Regions from separate parts of the Streptomyces sp. NPDC053493 genome, predicted to be linked through region 3. Evidence: riboswitches for the same ligand, from Rfam matches in the RefSeq annotation. Region 3 holds a riboswitch; each other region holds the start of a gene.

Region 1 (4,698 bases), on a different contig from region 3:
GCCGCTGCACGCCGGGCAGCGCGGCCCTCTGCTCGGTGCCCTGCCGGGCTACGCCTACGAGACGACCGACACGCGGCTGCGGCAGGGCGATCTGCTCGTGCTGTACACCGACGGGATGGTGGAGCGCCGCGGCGAGGACGTCACCAAGGGCATCGAACGCCTCGCCGACGCCATGACGCGCTCCTCCGACACCGAGCCGGAGCGGCTGATCGAGACGATCCTGTCCGATCCGGACCAGGCCGGGCCCGAGGACGACGCGTGCCTGCTCGCCATCCGGGTGGACTGACGCCGCACGCCCGCGTCAGGCGACCGCGAGGGCCGTGTCAGGCGGTGATCCAGTCGCTGGTGGCGATCACCGGGGTGACGCCGTCGCGGTGGACGGTGCCCTCGATGAGGCCGTACATCCGGTCCGCGGCGAAGTACACCTCGTTGTCGTTCTTCAGCCCGAAGGGCTCCAGGTCGACCAGGAAGTGGTGCTTGTTCGGCAGGTTGAGCCGCACCTCGTTGACGCTCGCGCAGTGGTCGAGGACCCGCTCCGCCATCGCGTTGAGCGTCTGCTGGAGCGAGTAGCTGTACGTCTCCGCGAACGCCTCCAGCATGTGCCGCCTGACCTTCGCGTACGAGCGGTCCCAGTCGAAGTCGGCGTCGCCCGCGGCCACTGCGGAGTGCGCCCAGCGGGCCGTCACCTTGGTGGCGAGGATGCGGTCGTACGCCTCCTTCAGGGTCGTGTACCGGTCCTTGACGAAGCCGTGGAACTCGGAGTTGGTCGAGTTCATCACGGTCAGCTCCTTCAGGCCCGAGACGACCTGGAGCTGCCCGGTGGACTTGCTGTAGGTGACCTGCGCGGTGCGCACCTCCTGGCCCTTGCGGACGAAGGAGTGCTGCTCGGCGCGGGTGGGCACGGAGATCCGCTCCCAGGCGAACTCCTCGACGCGGATCTGCGCCTCGTGGATCACCGGCTGGGAGTGCACGAAGTGCTTCGCGAGCAGGATCGCGAAGGCCTCGGGCGAGGCGATGCCGTGCTCCTTGGCGAAGGCGTAGACCGTGTTCTTGGTGGTGTCCGTCGGCAGGCAGTTGCCGTTGTCGCCGGTGAGGTGGACCTCACGGAACTCGCCGCGCAGCGCGACCGAGACGTTGAGGTCGCGGATGTCGTGCCAGGCGCCGTCGTTGCCGCGGCGCTCGATGGTGACGATCCGGTTCTCGGCCTTGCCGTACTGGTTCTGGCCGAGGACGTGCTTGCTGGTGGAGGTGTAGCTCATGATGCGGCTCCTGCGGGTACGTGGATGCGTCGATCCCGTACGCCCGGCGTCCGGTGCCGCGCACGCGGCACCCCCCGCCGTCCGGCCCCGCGCCCCGAGGCCGCCCCGGGACTGACGAGCATCCCGGTCCGTAGGTTCCGCTGGATTCCAGCACAGCCCGGCGGCCGCACGCAATGCCTGCGGAATGCGTGACCTTCCACACGCCCAGAATCGGACAAAGCATGTGATGTCCCGCTATTCCTTTCCAAGGTGGGAATGGGAGCCCGGCGTTGCTGTCACGGCGTCAAGTGCGAGACCGGGGAAAAGGGTTGGGGAGGTGGTGGCGCGGAGGTGCGGTGATCCTTTTTCATTTCCCGGATCAATTCATTTGCGTTGATTAATTAGGGCCTTGTTCTCGTCGTTCCCATTCGCGTACGGTCACCCGGCAACCGGACGGAAACGCCGAATCCTGCCGCCGACCGGTACACCGCACTCACCACACGTCCGGCAGGAGCGGGGGACCCAGGTTTGCCGCCGGCTCCGGTCGTCCGGGCCCGGCTCGGGGTGAAGCCGCGCACTGCGGCCGGGCATCTCCCGCCCGAACCCGACAGCTCACCTCGCAGGCGAAGGAGAGGAATTCGCCATGCGTGGACACGGTAAGCACCGCCGCCCCAAGAACACCCCGCTCGCCCGCTCGATCGCGGCCGCCGGCCTCACCGGCAGCGCCGCGCTCGCCCTGCCGCTGGCCGGCGCGACCGGCGCCGCGGCGGTCACCCCGCAGGGAGCTCCCGCCGCGCAGCACGTGCATACGATCGTCGCAGTCGAAAAGGCGGCGGCCGCTCTCACGGCGAAGAAGGCCGGCCCGGTGAAGTATTCCGTGGTCCGCGGCGACTCGCTTTCCAAGATCGCCCGGAAGTACTCCGTGCAGGGCGGCTGGAAGAAGCTCTACCGCGACAACCGCGCCGCCGTCGGCGCCGACCCGGCGCTCATCCACCCGGGTCTGAAGCTCACCGTCCACGCCTCGGCCACCCCGTCGAAGACCGCGCACGCCAAGACCGCGCACGCGAAGAGCGCCACGGCGAAGGCCTCGCACGCGAAGACCACGCGCACGGCCGGCGCCGGTTCGGCCGCCACGGGCGCGGCGACCAAGGCCGCCCGCCCGGCCGCCGCCGTCCAGGCGGTGGCCGCCTCCAGCGCCGCCGGCTACGCCGACAACCTCGACGGGTGGATCCGCGAGTCCCTCGACATCATGGCCCGCAACGGCATCCCCGGCACGTACGACGGCATCTACCGCAACGTCATGCGCGAGTCGTCCGGCAACCCGCTGGCCATCAACAACTGGGACTCCAACGCCCTCGCCGGCACCCCGTCCAAGGGCCTGCTCCAGGTGATCGACCCGACCTTCCAGGCCTACCACGTCGCGGGCACGGCCAACGACCCGTACGACCCGGTCGCCAACATCACCGCCGCCTGCAACTACGCGGCCGCCCGCTACGGCTCCATCGACAACGTCTTCGGCGCCTACTGACCGGACCAGGGCGGGTGACCGGACCAGGGCGGGGCGCGGACGGATCCGGCGGCCGGGGGCCGGCCGGAGCGCGGCGGGCCGGGGATGGTACGAAGTCCCGCGTGAACGATCAGCCCCCGGCGCCCACCATCCGCGTGTTCGTCGCCCTCGCCCCGCCCGACGACGCCAAGGACGAACTGGCGCGGGCCCTGCGCCCCGCCCTGGACGCCTTTCCCTCGCTGCGCTGGAACCGCATCGAGGACTGGCACATCACCCTGGCGTTCCTCGGCGAGCTCCCGGCCAGGGCCGCCGCCCTGCTGCGGCCGCCGCTCGCCGGTCTCGCGGCCGCGCGGCGGCCCCTGGAGCTGGCACTGCGCGGCAGCGGCCACTTCGACGACCGGGTGCTGTGGAGCGGGATCGACGGCGACGTGGAGGGGCTGCACCTGCTCGCCGCCGACGTCCGCGACGTGGTGAAGACGTGCGGCATCCCGTTCGAGGACCGGCCGTTGCGTCCTCACCTGACGCTGGCCCGGGCCCGCCGCGGTGACCTGACACAGGTCCTCGCGGCGGCCTCCGGGCTGGCCGGGTTCTCCGGCCGTCGCTGGACGTCCGGGCGGCTGCACCTGGTCGGCAGCAACGCCGGGCGCGGGCCGGGACCGATCCGCTACCGCGACATCGAGTCCTGGCCCTTCGCCGGCTCCTGAACGGCGCCCGCGGCCGCACCGGCCTCCCGCCGGGTCACCACCGGTACCAACGGGATCCGCTGCCGCTGCGGAAGAGGAAGCCGAGCAGCCACAGCACGAGCACGGCGATCGCGACGTACCACAGCACGTCGAGCGCGAAGCCCGCGCCGAACAGCACCAGGATGATGAGGAGAACGATCAGGAGCGGAACCATGACGGCACCTCCCGGGTGAGCCTGGCACCGGTCCGTCCGGCGCCCGCACCACCGCGTATGCCCGGTCTTGTCGCAACAATGTGCGAAAGCCTTGGGGTGAGGTTCGGCTCCCTTCGAAAGATCTCGAAAATTCCCGGCCGTTTTCCGTTATCCGGTGGTCGCGGCGCGATCTCCCAGGTGTTGGGCATCGGCAACAGGCAGGACGGTCAGGATGAGGCAGGGCATGGACGCGCAGGGCACGCACGGGCCGGACGGCACGGAGCTGGTCAGGGCCGCGCAGGGCGGCGACCCGGCGGCACGGGACCGGCTCGTCGCCGCCCACCTCCCGCTCGTCTACAACATCGTGGGCCGGGCGATGAACGGCCACCACGACGTGGACGACGTCGTGCAGGAGACCATGCTGCGGGCGCTCGACGGCCTCGGCGGACTGCGCTCCCCGGACAGCTTCCGCTCCTGGCTCGTCGCCATCGCCATGAACACCCTGCGCACCCACTGGCACCGGCAGCAGACCGGCCACCGGGCCGCCGGCGGCCTCGACGACGCCCGCGACCTCGCCCAGCCGGGCGCCGACTTCGTCGACCTCACGGTCGCCCGGCTCCACCTGTCCGGCCAGCGGCGCGAGACCGCCGAGGCCACCCGCTGGATGGAGCCCGAGGACGGCGCCGTGCTCTCGCTGTGGTGGCTGGAGTGCGCGGGACAGCTGACCCGCCACGAGGTGGCGGCCGCCCTCGAACTGTCCCCGGAGCACACCGCGGTCCGGGTCCAGCGGATGAAGGAACGCCTCGAGTCCGCCCGGGTGGTCGTCCGGGCCCTGTCCGCCCACCCGGCCTGCCCCGCCCTGCACTCCGAACTGGGCACCTGGGACGGCCGCCCGTCCGCGCTCTGGCGCAAGCGCATAGCCCGCCACGCCCGCGCCTGCGCCCACTGCGCCGGCCTCCGGAGCGGCCTCGTCCCCGCCGAGGGCCTGCTCGTCGGCCTGCTGCTCGTGCCTCCGACGACGGCGCTCCTCGCCGCCGTCCGCGAGAGCGCGGGACCGCTCCTCGGCCTGGCCGCCAC
Region 2 (4,698 bases), on a different contig from region 3:
GTGCGCGCTGGTGATCCTCGCGCTGGTGCGGGAGGAGACCGGCACCGAGGGCTTCCTCGTCGGCCTCGGACTCGCCGTGCTCCCGGTGCCGCTGCTCATGGCCGCGTTCCGCTGGCTCGACCGGGTCGAGCCGGCGCCCTGGAAGAACCTGCTGTTCGCGCTCGCCTGGGGCGCGTTCGCCTCCACCCTGGTCGCGATCCTGGCCAACTCCTTCGCCGTGGAGTGGATCAGCAGCGCCACCGCCGACCCCGGCTCGGCCGACACCCTCGGGGCGACCGCCGTCGCGCCGGTCGTGGAGGAGACCGCCAAGGGCGCCGCCGTGCTGCTGCTCTTCCTGTTCCGGCGCCGGGACTTCACGGGCCCGGTCGACGGGCTGGTCTACGCCGGCTTCACCGCCACCGGCTTCGCCTTCACCGAGAACATCCTCTATCTGGGCAACGCCTTCGGCGAGGACCAGGAGTTCGGCTCCGACGGCCTCGGCTCGGTGACGGTGGGCACGTTCTTCGTCCGGGTCATCATGTCCCCGTTCGCCCACCCGCTGTTCACCTCGCTCACCGGCCTCGGCTTCGGCTTCGCCGCGCTGCTCGGCGCCACCGCCCGGGCCCGCCGCACCCGTCTGGTGCTGCTGCCGCTGGGCGGCCTGCTGCTCGCCATGGGCATGCACGCGCTGTGGAACGGCTCGGCCAGCTTCCACCCGCTGGCGTTCCTGCTGGTCTACGGCATGTTCATGGTGCCGGTCTTCGCCCTGCTGACCTGGCTCGCGATATGGAGCCGGCAGAAGGAGCTGCGCACGATATCCGGCGAGCTTCCGGCCTACGCGACGGCCGGCTGGCTCGCTCCCGATGAACCGCTCGCGCTCTCCTCGATGCGGGCCCGCTCGCTGGCCCGCGGTTACGCCGCCCGCAGCCTCGGCAAGCCCGGCGCCCAGGCGGTCGGCGAGTACGAGGCGTTCGCGACGACCCTGGCGTTCCTGCGCCACCGGGCCCGGCGCGGGCAGGCGGCGCCGGACTTCACGGCCCGCGAGCAGGAGCTGCTGCACCACCTGTGGCAGCGCCGGCAGGTCGCCTCGCCGGCGCTGACGTACGCGGCCCGGGCCACCGGCCGGGTGTGGTCGCCGCCGCAGTACCTCGACTACGGCGGCTACAACCCGTACCGGAGCTAGAGCAGCCGGCTGGGCCTCAGATGCTCAGGCCCTTGGAGCGGAGCCAGTCCGCCGGGTCCATGCCCGCGCCGGACGGCGTGTGGACCTCCAGGTGGAGGTGGGGGCCGGTGACGTTGCCGGTGGCGCCGACGCGGCCGATGGTGTCGCCGGTGCCGACGGACTGGCCGGCGCCGACCGTCATGGAGGAGAGGTGGCAGTACCAGACCTCGGTGCCGTCCTCGAGCTCCAGCACGATCCGGTAGCCGTACGCGCCGGACCAGCCGGCCGACTTCACGGTGGCGCCGTGGACCGCCTTCACCGGCGTGCCGGTGGGCGCGGCGAAGTCCAGGCCGGTGTGGTGGCCGGAGGACCACATCGAGCCGGCCTCGCCGTAGGTCGAGGTGATCGTGTACGAGGACGTCGGCAGCGCGTAGCTCGCGGCGAGCCTGGCCAGGCGCTCGGCCTCGGCCTTCGCCGCGGCCTCCTCCTCGGCCTTCTTCTTCGCCTCGGCGGCCGCCTTCTCCGCCGCGTCGGCCTTGGCCTCGGCCTCCGCCGCCGCCTTCTCCGCCGCGGCCTTCTCCGCGGCGGCCTTCGCCTCGGCGTCCGCGGCGGCCTGCTGCTGCTCGGCCTGCTGGAGGATGCGGGCGCGCAGCGCCTCGCCGGCGTCGGTCCGGGTGGCCCCGGCCTGCGCGGCGCCGGTGCCGCCGGCCGAGCCCGTGCCCGCCTGGTCGGCCGTGGTGTAGGTGAGGGCGGTCAGCGGCTGGGTGTTGTTCCCCGCCCCGGTCGCCTCGGAGCCGCCCTCGTCCTCGTCGTGTCCGCCGATCAGACCGCCGACGCCCGGCAGGTCGGAGGCGTCGGGCAGGTGGACGTCCGGCAGGTCGACGTCCGGCAGCGCTATCGAGACCGGCGGCTTCTGCTGGGCGGTGGCCAGGCCGCCGGCGCCGACGGCGGCGATCACGCCGACACCGAGCACGGTGGAGGAGCGGGCGAAGTTGGAGCGCTGCTTGACCACGCGGTGGCGGCCGCCCGAGCGGCCCCGGTCCCGCAGGGAGTCCTCGGTGGGGTTCCACTCCTCGCCGCCGCCCGGGCCCTCGGCGGCGCCCGCCGGACCGGGAGCGCCGAAATAGTCGAAGGGGTTTTCGGGAGCAGGGGTGTTGGACGCCACGGAGGCGCTCTCCTTTCCTTCCTTCTCGCCTACCGGGTTAGCTGACGGGTTCGGAGCAGGAAGGTCTCCTACGGGCGTGCCGCACGAGTGCGGTGGGGCCCGATTCACCCCAAGTGGTGGTTCCCCGGTTCCCTTACGGGATTCGGCGCGCGCGCACGGTGCCGTCTCTTGCGACGGCTGGGACGACCGCGCTGCGTTATCGAACGTTAATAGACGCGGCCACTCGATTCCAAGCCGTTCCCCTTGATCATTCACTGAATTGTGAGGCTATGTCCCGAGTTGACCACCGTTCAGAAGAGGCCGCCGACACATCGCCGACACACCTTCAAACTGACGTTGAGTCAATTGTTATCGGAGGGAGACCCTTCGACTACGACCGGTCACCACCCGGCGGCACCACCGGCATCGTCCGGCGCCGCTCCGGCTGCCCCACCGCCGGACGGCTCACCGCGAGCAGCGCCATGTCGTCCGTCGCACCACCGCCCGTGTGCCGGCGCACGTCCGCCACGAGCGCGTCGAGCAGCTCCTCCGGCCCCGGGAAGATCCGCCCGGCGAGCCGCTCCCGCGGGTCGTAGAACTCACCGTGCGCGTCCCGCGCCTCCGACAGGCCGTCCGTGTAGAAGAGGAGCGTCGCGCCCGGCGGATACGGCGTCTCCTCGGCCCGGTCGGGCCACACCGCCAGCTCTCCCATCCCCAGCGGCAACGCCGCCTCGCTCGGCCGCAGCACCTGCGCCGCCCCGTCCGCGTGCAGCAGCAGCGGCTCCGGATGGCCGCGGTTGACCACCCGTACGGTCCGGTCGCCACCCGGGATCTCGGCCAGGACGGCGGTGGTGAAGCCCTCGAAGGCGTCGAGCCCGTCGCGCCGGGTGCCCTCCCGGGCCAGCGCCCGCTCCAGACGCGCCGCCACGCCCTCCAGCGTGGACTCCTGCTCGGCCGCCTCCCGGAAGGCGCCGATGACCACCGCCACCGCCTCCACCGCGTCGAGCCCCTTGCCCCGTACGTCGCCGACCACCAACCGCACCCCGTACGGGGTGTCCTGCACCGCGAACAGGTCGCCGCCGATGAACGCGTCCGCCTGCGCCGCCTCGTACCGGGCCGCGATCTGCAGCCCGCCGATCCGCGCCGCCGGCGTCGGCAGCACCGCCTTCTGCGCCGTCTCCGCGATCACCCGCGCCGAGGCGAGCCGTTCGCCGCTGCGCCGTACGACCCGGTTGATCAGCAGCGCCAGCGCCGAGACGGTGAGGACCGTCAGCGTCTCCGTGAGCGCCGGGATCTGGTCCACCGTCTCGTTGTAGACGTGCAGCCCGACGCTCGCGAGGACGGCGGCGATGCCGGTGAGCAGCGTCGTCAGGGTGGAGAAGAACGGGGCGGCGATCAGCGGCGCGGCCGAGAACAGCGGGGCCGCGGTGTAGGTGGGCGGCGTCGCCAGGTCGTACACCACCCCGCCGACGATCACCAACGGCGGCAGCGCCCGGATGAAGCGCCGCGCGCCCCGGTACGCGCCCGGAGCGCCCGGAGCACCGTGCCCGCCCGGAGCGCCGCCGCCCGCCCCGGAGACCGACCCCGAGTCCGACCCGGACCGCGGCCCGGGGCCGGACCCCGGCTCCGGGTCGCGCCCCTGCGCCGCTCGCGCCACCTGTGCTCTCCCGCCTGGACGTGCCCGGCCGCGGACCGACCCGTACCCGTCCCAGGGTGGCGTCAGGCCGGCCGGCTCGGCGACTCCTCCTCCGCCGGTTGGCGTACGGCGAGCCGCCCGCCCCTGGCCAGCGCCGCCATGGCCGCCGCGCAGCCGAGGCCGACCGCGCACAGCACCAGCCACGTCACCGACGACCGGCCCGTCACGTCGAGCAGCACGCCCGTCCCCAGGTTCCCCACCGTGATGCCGATCCCGCACACCGTGTTGTAGAGCCCGTAGTGGGTGGCGACCCAGCGGCCCCGGGACAGCGCGACGACCGTGTCCATCTCGTACGGGTAGAGCACCGCGTTCGCGACCGCCAGGACCGCCGCGCACACCAGCAGCCCCAGCAGCGACCGGCCCAGCGCGGCCGGCACCAGGAACGCCGCACCCATCAGGGCCAGCCCGAGCACCAGGCACCGCTCGCGGGTGAGCCGCGCCCGGCACCAGGCGGTGATCCGCAACTGTCCGGCGAGCGCCACCAGCGCCGAGACCACGAACAGCGCCGTGGTCGCCGCCGTGCCGCCCGCGGCGAGCGGCAGCGCCAGATAGACCTGGAAGGACAGCACGTACGAGCCGGTCATGGCCAGCGAGAACAGCCAGAAGACACGGTTCGCGAGCACCGTGCGGAACTGGCCGCGCGCCCCGCCCTCCCGGGCCGCGTCCACCGCCCGCACCGGCAGATGCCTCAGCTGGACGAAGGTGAGCGCGGCGAAC
Region 3 (4,698 bases):
TCGACTACGCGGTCGGGATGCCCGAGATCCGCTCGATCATCGACGCCTACACGGAGACGGCCGACTTCTCCCGGGCGGAGGTCGGCCGCCGGGTCGACGGCGACGAGGCGCGCCGGCGGCATCTGCTGCAGTCGCTGCTCCAGGCCGAGGGCATGCCGCTGGCGGACTACGCGAGCCGCTTCGGCACCTCGCCGTTCGAGGACTTCGCGGCCGAGCTGTCCCGGTTCGAGCGGCTGGGCTGGCTGGACACCGACGCGCCCGCCGGGCTGCTGCGGCTCTCCGCCGAGGGCCTGGCCCACTCGGACGGCCTCGGACCGGAGCTGTTCTCACCAGCGGTGCGGGCGGCGATGGCCGCGTACGAGGCGAAGTAGAGGGAGCGCGCCGGCATGGATCTGACCCTGCTCTACCGTGGGCCGCTCGCCTCCTGCGACTACGACTGTCCCTACTGCCCGTTCGCCAAGCGGCGCGACAGCCGTGAGCGGCTGCGGGCCGACCGGGCGGCTCTGGAGCGCTTCACCGGCTGGGCGGCCGGGCAGGGCGGCGACCGGCTGCGGATCCTGTTCACGCCGTGGGGCGAGGGCCTGGTGCGGTCCTGGTACCGGCGGGCCCTGGTGGACCTCTCCCGGCTGCCGCACGTGGAGCGGGTGGCGATCCAGACGAACCTGAGCTGCCGCACCGAGTGGCTGGAGGAGGCGGACCTCGGCACGCTGGCGCTGTGGTGCACGTACCACCCGGGGCAGACGCCGTACGAGCGGTTCCTCGGCAAGTGCCGTGAGCTGGCCGCCCGGGGCGTCCGCTTCAGCGTGGGCGTCGTCGGTCTGCCCGAGCACCTGGAGCACGCGCGGCGGCTGCGTGCCGAGCTGCCGGACCACGTCTATCTGTGGGTGAACGCGGCCGAGGGCCACGGCTACCGGGACGAGGAGGCCGAGGCCTGGACGGCGCTCGACCCGCTCTTCCCGTACAGCCGTCATCCGCACCCTTCGGCGGGACTGCCTTGCCGCACCGGCGAGTCGGTCGTCTCGGTGGACGGCGACGGGACGGTGCGGCGCTGCCACTTCGTCAAGGCGGAGCTGGGCAACCTCTACGACGGTTCGTACCGCGCCACGCTGCGGCCGCGGGCGTGCCCGCTGGCCGTGTGCGACTGCCACATCGGCTACGTCCACCTGGAGACGCTGCCGCTGTACGACGTGTTCGCCGGCGGCGTCCTGGAACGGATCCCGGCCGCCGTCCGCCCGGCGGACACGCACGCGCGCTAGCGGCCGGCACGACGCCGCCCGAGGCGGCCGCCCGACCGACGCGGCGGCCGCCCCGGCGGCGGCGCCCCGGCTACAGCGGCAGCAGGTCGGGGCGCTTGGCCTCGACGTGGTCGCCGGAGCTCTCGCCGCGCAGCCGGCGCCCGATCCACGGCACCAGGTACTCCTTGGCCCAGTGGATGTCGTCCTTGCGGACCTCCAGGGCGCCGCGCGGCGGCTGCGGCGGCCAGGGCTGCTCCGGGTCGGCCGGCACGGGCAGGCCGAGCACCTGGGCGGCACGCAGCGCGACCCGGGTGTGGCCCTCGGGCGACAGGTGGAGCCGGTCGTCGTCCCAGGCGCGGCGGTCCTGGACGGACTTGAGCGACCACAGGTCGAGCACGGGGCAGCCGTAGCGGTCGGCGACGGCCCGGACGTGTCCGTTGTAGGTGGCGATCTTGCCGCGCAGGTGCTTGAGCAGGGTGACGTCGCGGGTGTCGAAGCCGGTGGTCACCATCACCGTGCCCACGGCGGAGGTGAGTTCGGCGACGGCGCGCTCGAAGCGCTCGGCGACGTCGTCGGGGTCGGTGCCGGGGCGGATGATGTCGTTGCCGCCGGCGCAGAAGGTCACCAGGTCCGGGGCGAGTTCCTTCGCCCTCGGGACCTGTTCCGCGACGATCTGGTCCAGGAGGCGCCCCCGTACGGCGAGATTGGCGTACCGGAAGCCCTCGTGCTCCGGCAGCTGGTCGGCGAGCAGGACCGCGAACCGGTCCGCCCAGCCGACGTAGGCCCCGTCGGGGCCGGGGTCTCCGACGCCCTCGGTGAAGCTGTCACCGATCGCCGCGTACGACCCGAATGCGTTCTTGTCTCGTGATCTCGAATCGTCTGCCACGGGAGCACATCATTCCCTCCGCCGTGTGACCTACGCGACCGTAAGGAGGGGTTGACGCCGGGTGACATATGCCACCGATAAAGATTCTCCCAAGCCGGAATACGCGGAGGCCCGGCACGCAGGTGCCGGGCCTCCGCGACGTGACGCGACGTCAGATGTGTGGTGTGACGTGACGTCAGATGCTCACGCCGTGCTGGCGCAGGGCGGCCAGCGGGTCGATGTCGGAGCCGTACTCCGGCCCGGTGCGCATCTCGAAGTGCAGGTGCGGGCCGGTGACGTTGCCGGTCGCGCCGGACAGGCCGATCTGCTGGCCGCCGGTCACGGTCTGGCCGGCGGAGACGGAGATCGAGGAGAGGTGGGCGTACTGCGAGAAGGTGCCGTCCGCGTGCTGGATGACGACCTGGTTGCCGTACGCACCGCCGTCGCCGGCCGAGTAGACGGTGCCGGGGCCGACCGCGTGGACGGTGGTCCCGGTGGAGGCGATGAAGTCGACACCGGTGTGGTAGCCGGAGGACCACATCGAGCCCGAGGCGCGGTACGGGGTAGAGATGCCGCCGCTGACCGGGGCGACCCAGCCGGAGGAGGAGGTGGTGGCCGCCGAGGAGGACGACGAAGAGGAGGAGGCGGAGGCCTCGGAGGAGGTGCTCGCGGCCGGGGCCGACGGGCGCTCGGCGCCGCGGGAGGCGCGGGCGGCGGCGTCGCCGGAGCCCTGCGCGTGGCTCTTGGCGGCCTTCGGCGCGTGGTCCGCCTTGGCGTGGTGCTTGCCGCCGAGGGTGAGCTTCATGCCGGGCAGGATCAGCGAGGGGTCGTCGCCGATGACCTGGCGGTTGTCGCGGTAGAGCTTGTGCCAGCCGCCGGCCAGGTGGTGCTCGGTGGCGATCTTGGACAGGTAGTCGCCGCGGACGACGGTGTACGTCTTCGCGGCGGCCGGGGCCTTGGCGGGAGCGGCGGCGGGGACCGCGGCGGCGACGGCCTGCTGCGGCAGGGCGGCCGGGGCGGCCTGCGCGCCGGTCGCGCCGATGAGCGGCAGGGCGACGACGGCGCCTCCGGCGCCGGCGGCGACGAACCCGCGGGTGATCGGGTTGGCCTTGGGACGGCGGTGCTTACCCTTCGCGGGCATGGCGAATTCCTCTCCGTCGCCTGCGAGGTGAGCTGTCGGGTTCGGACTGGAGATGTCCGGCCGCGCTCTCGCGCGACTTCACCCCGAGCCGTCCTTCGTCTTCTTCGAGGGATCGGCAAAGTACCTGGGTCCCCCGCTCCTGCCTGATACGGGTCGGTGCGGATTCTCCGGTCGGCGGCAGGATTAGGCGGTCCGTCCGGATTGAGCGCGACGCTAGACGAGCCGGGACGACGTAAACAAGCCATTGGTTCCCGTGGATAGCGGATCTCTTGTCCTCCGGCCGGAATTCCGGTGACCCTCCGTGGATGACGGCCTCTCGAATTCCCCTTGGCAAAGGGAATTTGAAAAAGACGATCAGCCACGGTCCGTCACGGTTATGACGCTGCTCACGCCCCGATTCCCATCTCGCCTTCAATCAGGGCGGGTTATACCCAACCATCCAATTCGGACAGATCACCCATTCCCGCTCGAGGGGCTGCGGGCGAGGTCGCGGACCCTCGATGATTGCCCCAGGAACCGATCTCGACAGCAGGAGCAACCGTGACGCAGATGACGACCGAGCCCGAGCTCACCGGCGTACGCAACTTCCGCGACCTGGGCGGACTGCCGACCGTGGACGGCCGGACCGTGCGTCCCGGACGGCTCTTCCGCAGCGGCCACCTGGCCCACGCCACGGCCGAGGACGCCGCCTTCCTCGCGACCCTGGGTCTGCACACGGTCTTCGACTTCCGCAACGAGGCCGACCGGCGCATCGAAGGACCGGACGTGGATCTTCCGGGCGTACGGAACGTGAACATCCCGCTCAACGACCCGGCCGACGGCAAGGAGTTCTGGAAGCTGGTGCGCTCGGGCGACCTGGCGCAGCTGCGCGGCATCCTGGGCGAGGGCAAGGCCGCGGCCAGAATGTCGGATTCGTACCGGAAGATGATTGTCGAGCGGACCGCCGAGCACGGCCGGATCCTGCACGCGATGGCCGAGGAGAGCGTCCCGGCCCTGATGCACTGCGCGGCCGGAAAGGACCGCGCCGGCGTGGCCATCGCGATCTCCCTGCTCGCCGTCGGCGTGGAGCGCGAGGCGATCGAGGCGGACTACGTGAAGTCCAACGCCCCGCACCGCCGCTACAAGGTGCAGCGCAGCTCCACCGCCCCGGACGCCATGTCGCCGGAGGTGATGGAGCTGCTGAGCCCGCTCTTCGACGCGCGGGTGGAGTATCTGCGGGCCGCCTTCGAGACGATGGAGCAGACCTGGGGCTCGGTCGACGCCTATCTCGCGGAGGGGCTGCGGCTCGCCCCGGAGACCCGCGAGCTGCTGCGGGAGCGGCTGCTCGCCGGCGCCTGAGGCCGCGCGCGACTGCCGTGCGGCGGGCGCGTCACCGCCGCCCCGGCGGACGGTTCGCTACTGGTTCTGCCCGCCCAGCATGAAGAGCAGGTAGAGGAAGCCGGCGAAGAGGTGCCCGG

Evidence for each region. A riboswitch is a leader RNA that binds a small molecule or an ion and turns the genes downstream of it on or off. The one in region 3 is predicted to bind cyclic di-AMP.
Region 1: it holds a riboswitch for cyclic di-AMP, as region 3 does, so the genes downstream of both, ACIGO8_RS10770 (transglycosylase SLT domain-containing protein) here and ACIGO8_RS08400 (peptidoglycan DD-metalloendopeptidase family protein) in region 3, are expected to answer to the same signal.
Region 2: it holds a riboswitch for cyclic di-AMP, as region 3 does, so the genes downstream of both, ACIGO8_RS33915 (M23 family metallopeptidase) here and ACIGO8_RS08400 (peptidoglycan DD-metalloendopeptidase family protein) in region 3, are expected to answer to the same signal.

Annotation. Positions count from the first base shown of each region.
Region 1 is NZ_JBITXS010000003.1:138,516-143,213, forward strand. It holds gene ACIGO8_RS10760 (PP2C family protein-serine/threonine phosphatase) at 1-286, shown strand, start outside; gene pucL (factor-independent urate hydroxylase) at 324-1,259, opposite strand; cyclic di-AMP (ydaO/yuaA leader) riboswitch at 1,689-1,877, shown strand; gene ACIGO8_RS10770 (transglycosylase SLT domain-containing protein) at 1,882-2,766, shown strand; gene thpR (RNA 2',3'-cyclic phosphodiesterase) at 2,868-3,449, shown strand; gene ACIGO8_RS10780 (hydrophobic protein) at 3,484-3,642, opposite strand; gene ACIGO8_RS10785 (sigma-70 family RNA polymerase sigma factor) at 3,866-4,698, shown strand, end outside.
Region 2 is NZ_JBITXS010000025.1:8,001-12,698, reverse strand. It holds gene ACIGO8_RS33920 (PrsW family intramembrane metalloprotease) at 1-1,162, shown strand, start outside; gene ACIGO8_RS33915 (M23 family metallopeptidase) at 1,179-2,306, opposite strand; cyclic di-AMP (ydaO/yuaA leader) riboswitch at 2,318-2,464, opposite strand; gene ACIGO8_RS33910 (PP2C family protein-serine/threonine phosphatase) at 2,677-3,747, opposite strand; gene ACIGO8_RS33905 (MFS transporter) at 4,005-4,698, opposite strand, start outside.
Region 3 is NZ_JBITXS010000002.1:596,259-600,956, forward strand. It holds gene ACIGO8_RS08385 (STM4012 family radical SAM protein) at 1-371, shown strand, start outside; gene ACIGO8_RS08390 (STM4011 family radical SAM protein) at 387-1,256, shown strand; gene ACIGO8_RS08395 (SGNH/GDSL hydrolase family protein) at 1,327-2,121, opposite strand; gene ACIGO8_RS08400 (peptidoglycan DD-metalloendopeptidase family protein) at 2,297-3,241, opposite strand; cyclic di-AMP (ydaO/yuaA leader) riboswitch at 3,246-3,410, opposite strand; gene ACIGO8_RS08405 (tyrosine-protein phosphatase) at 3,791-4,579, shown strand; gene ACIGO8_RS08410 (DUF6126 family protein) at 4,637-4,698, opposite strand, start outside.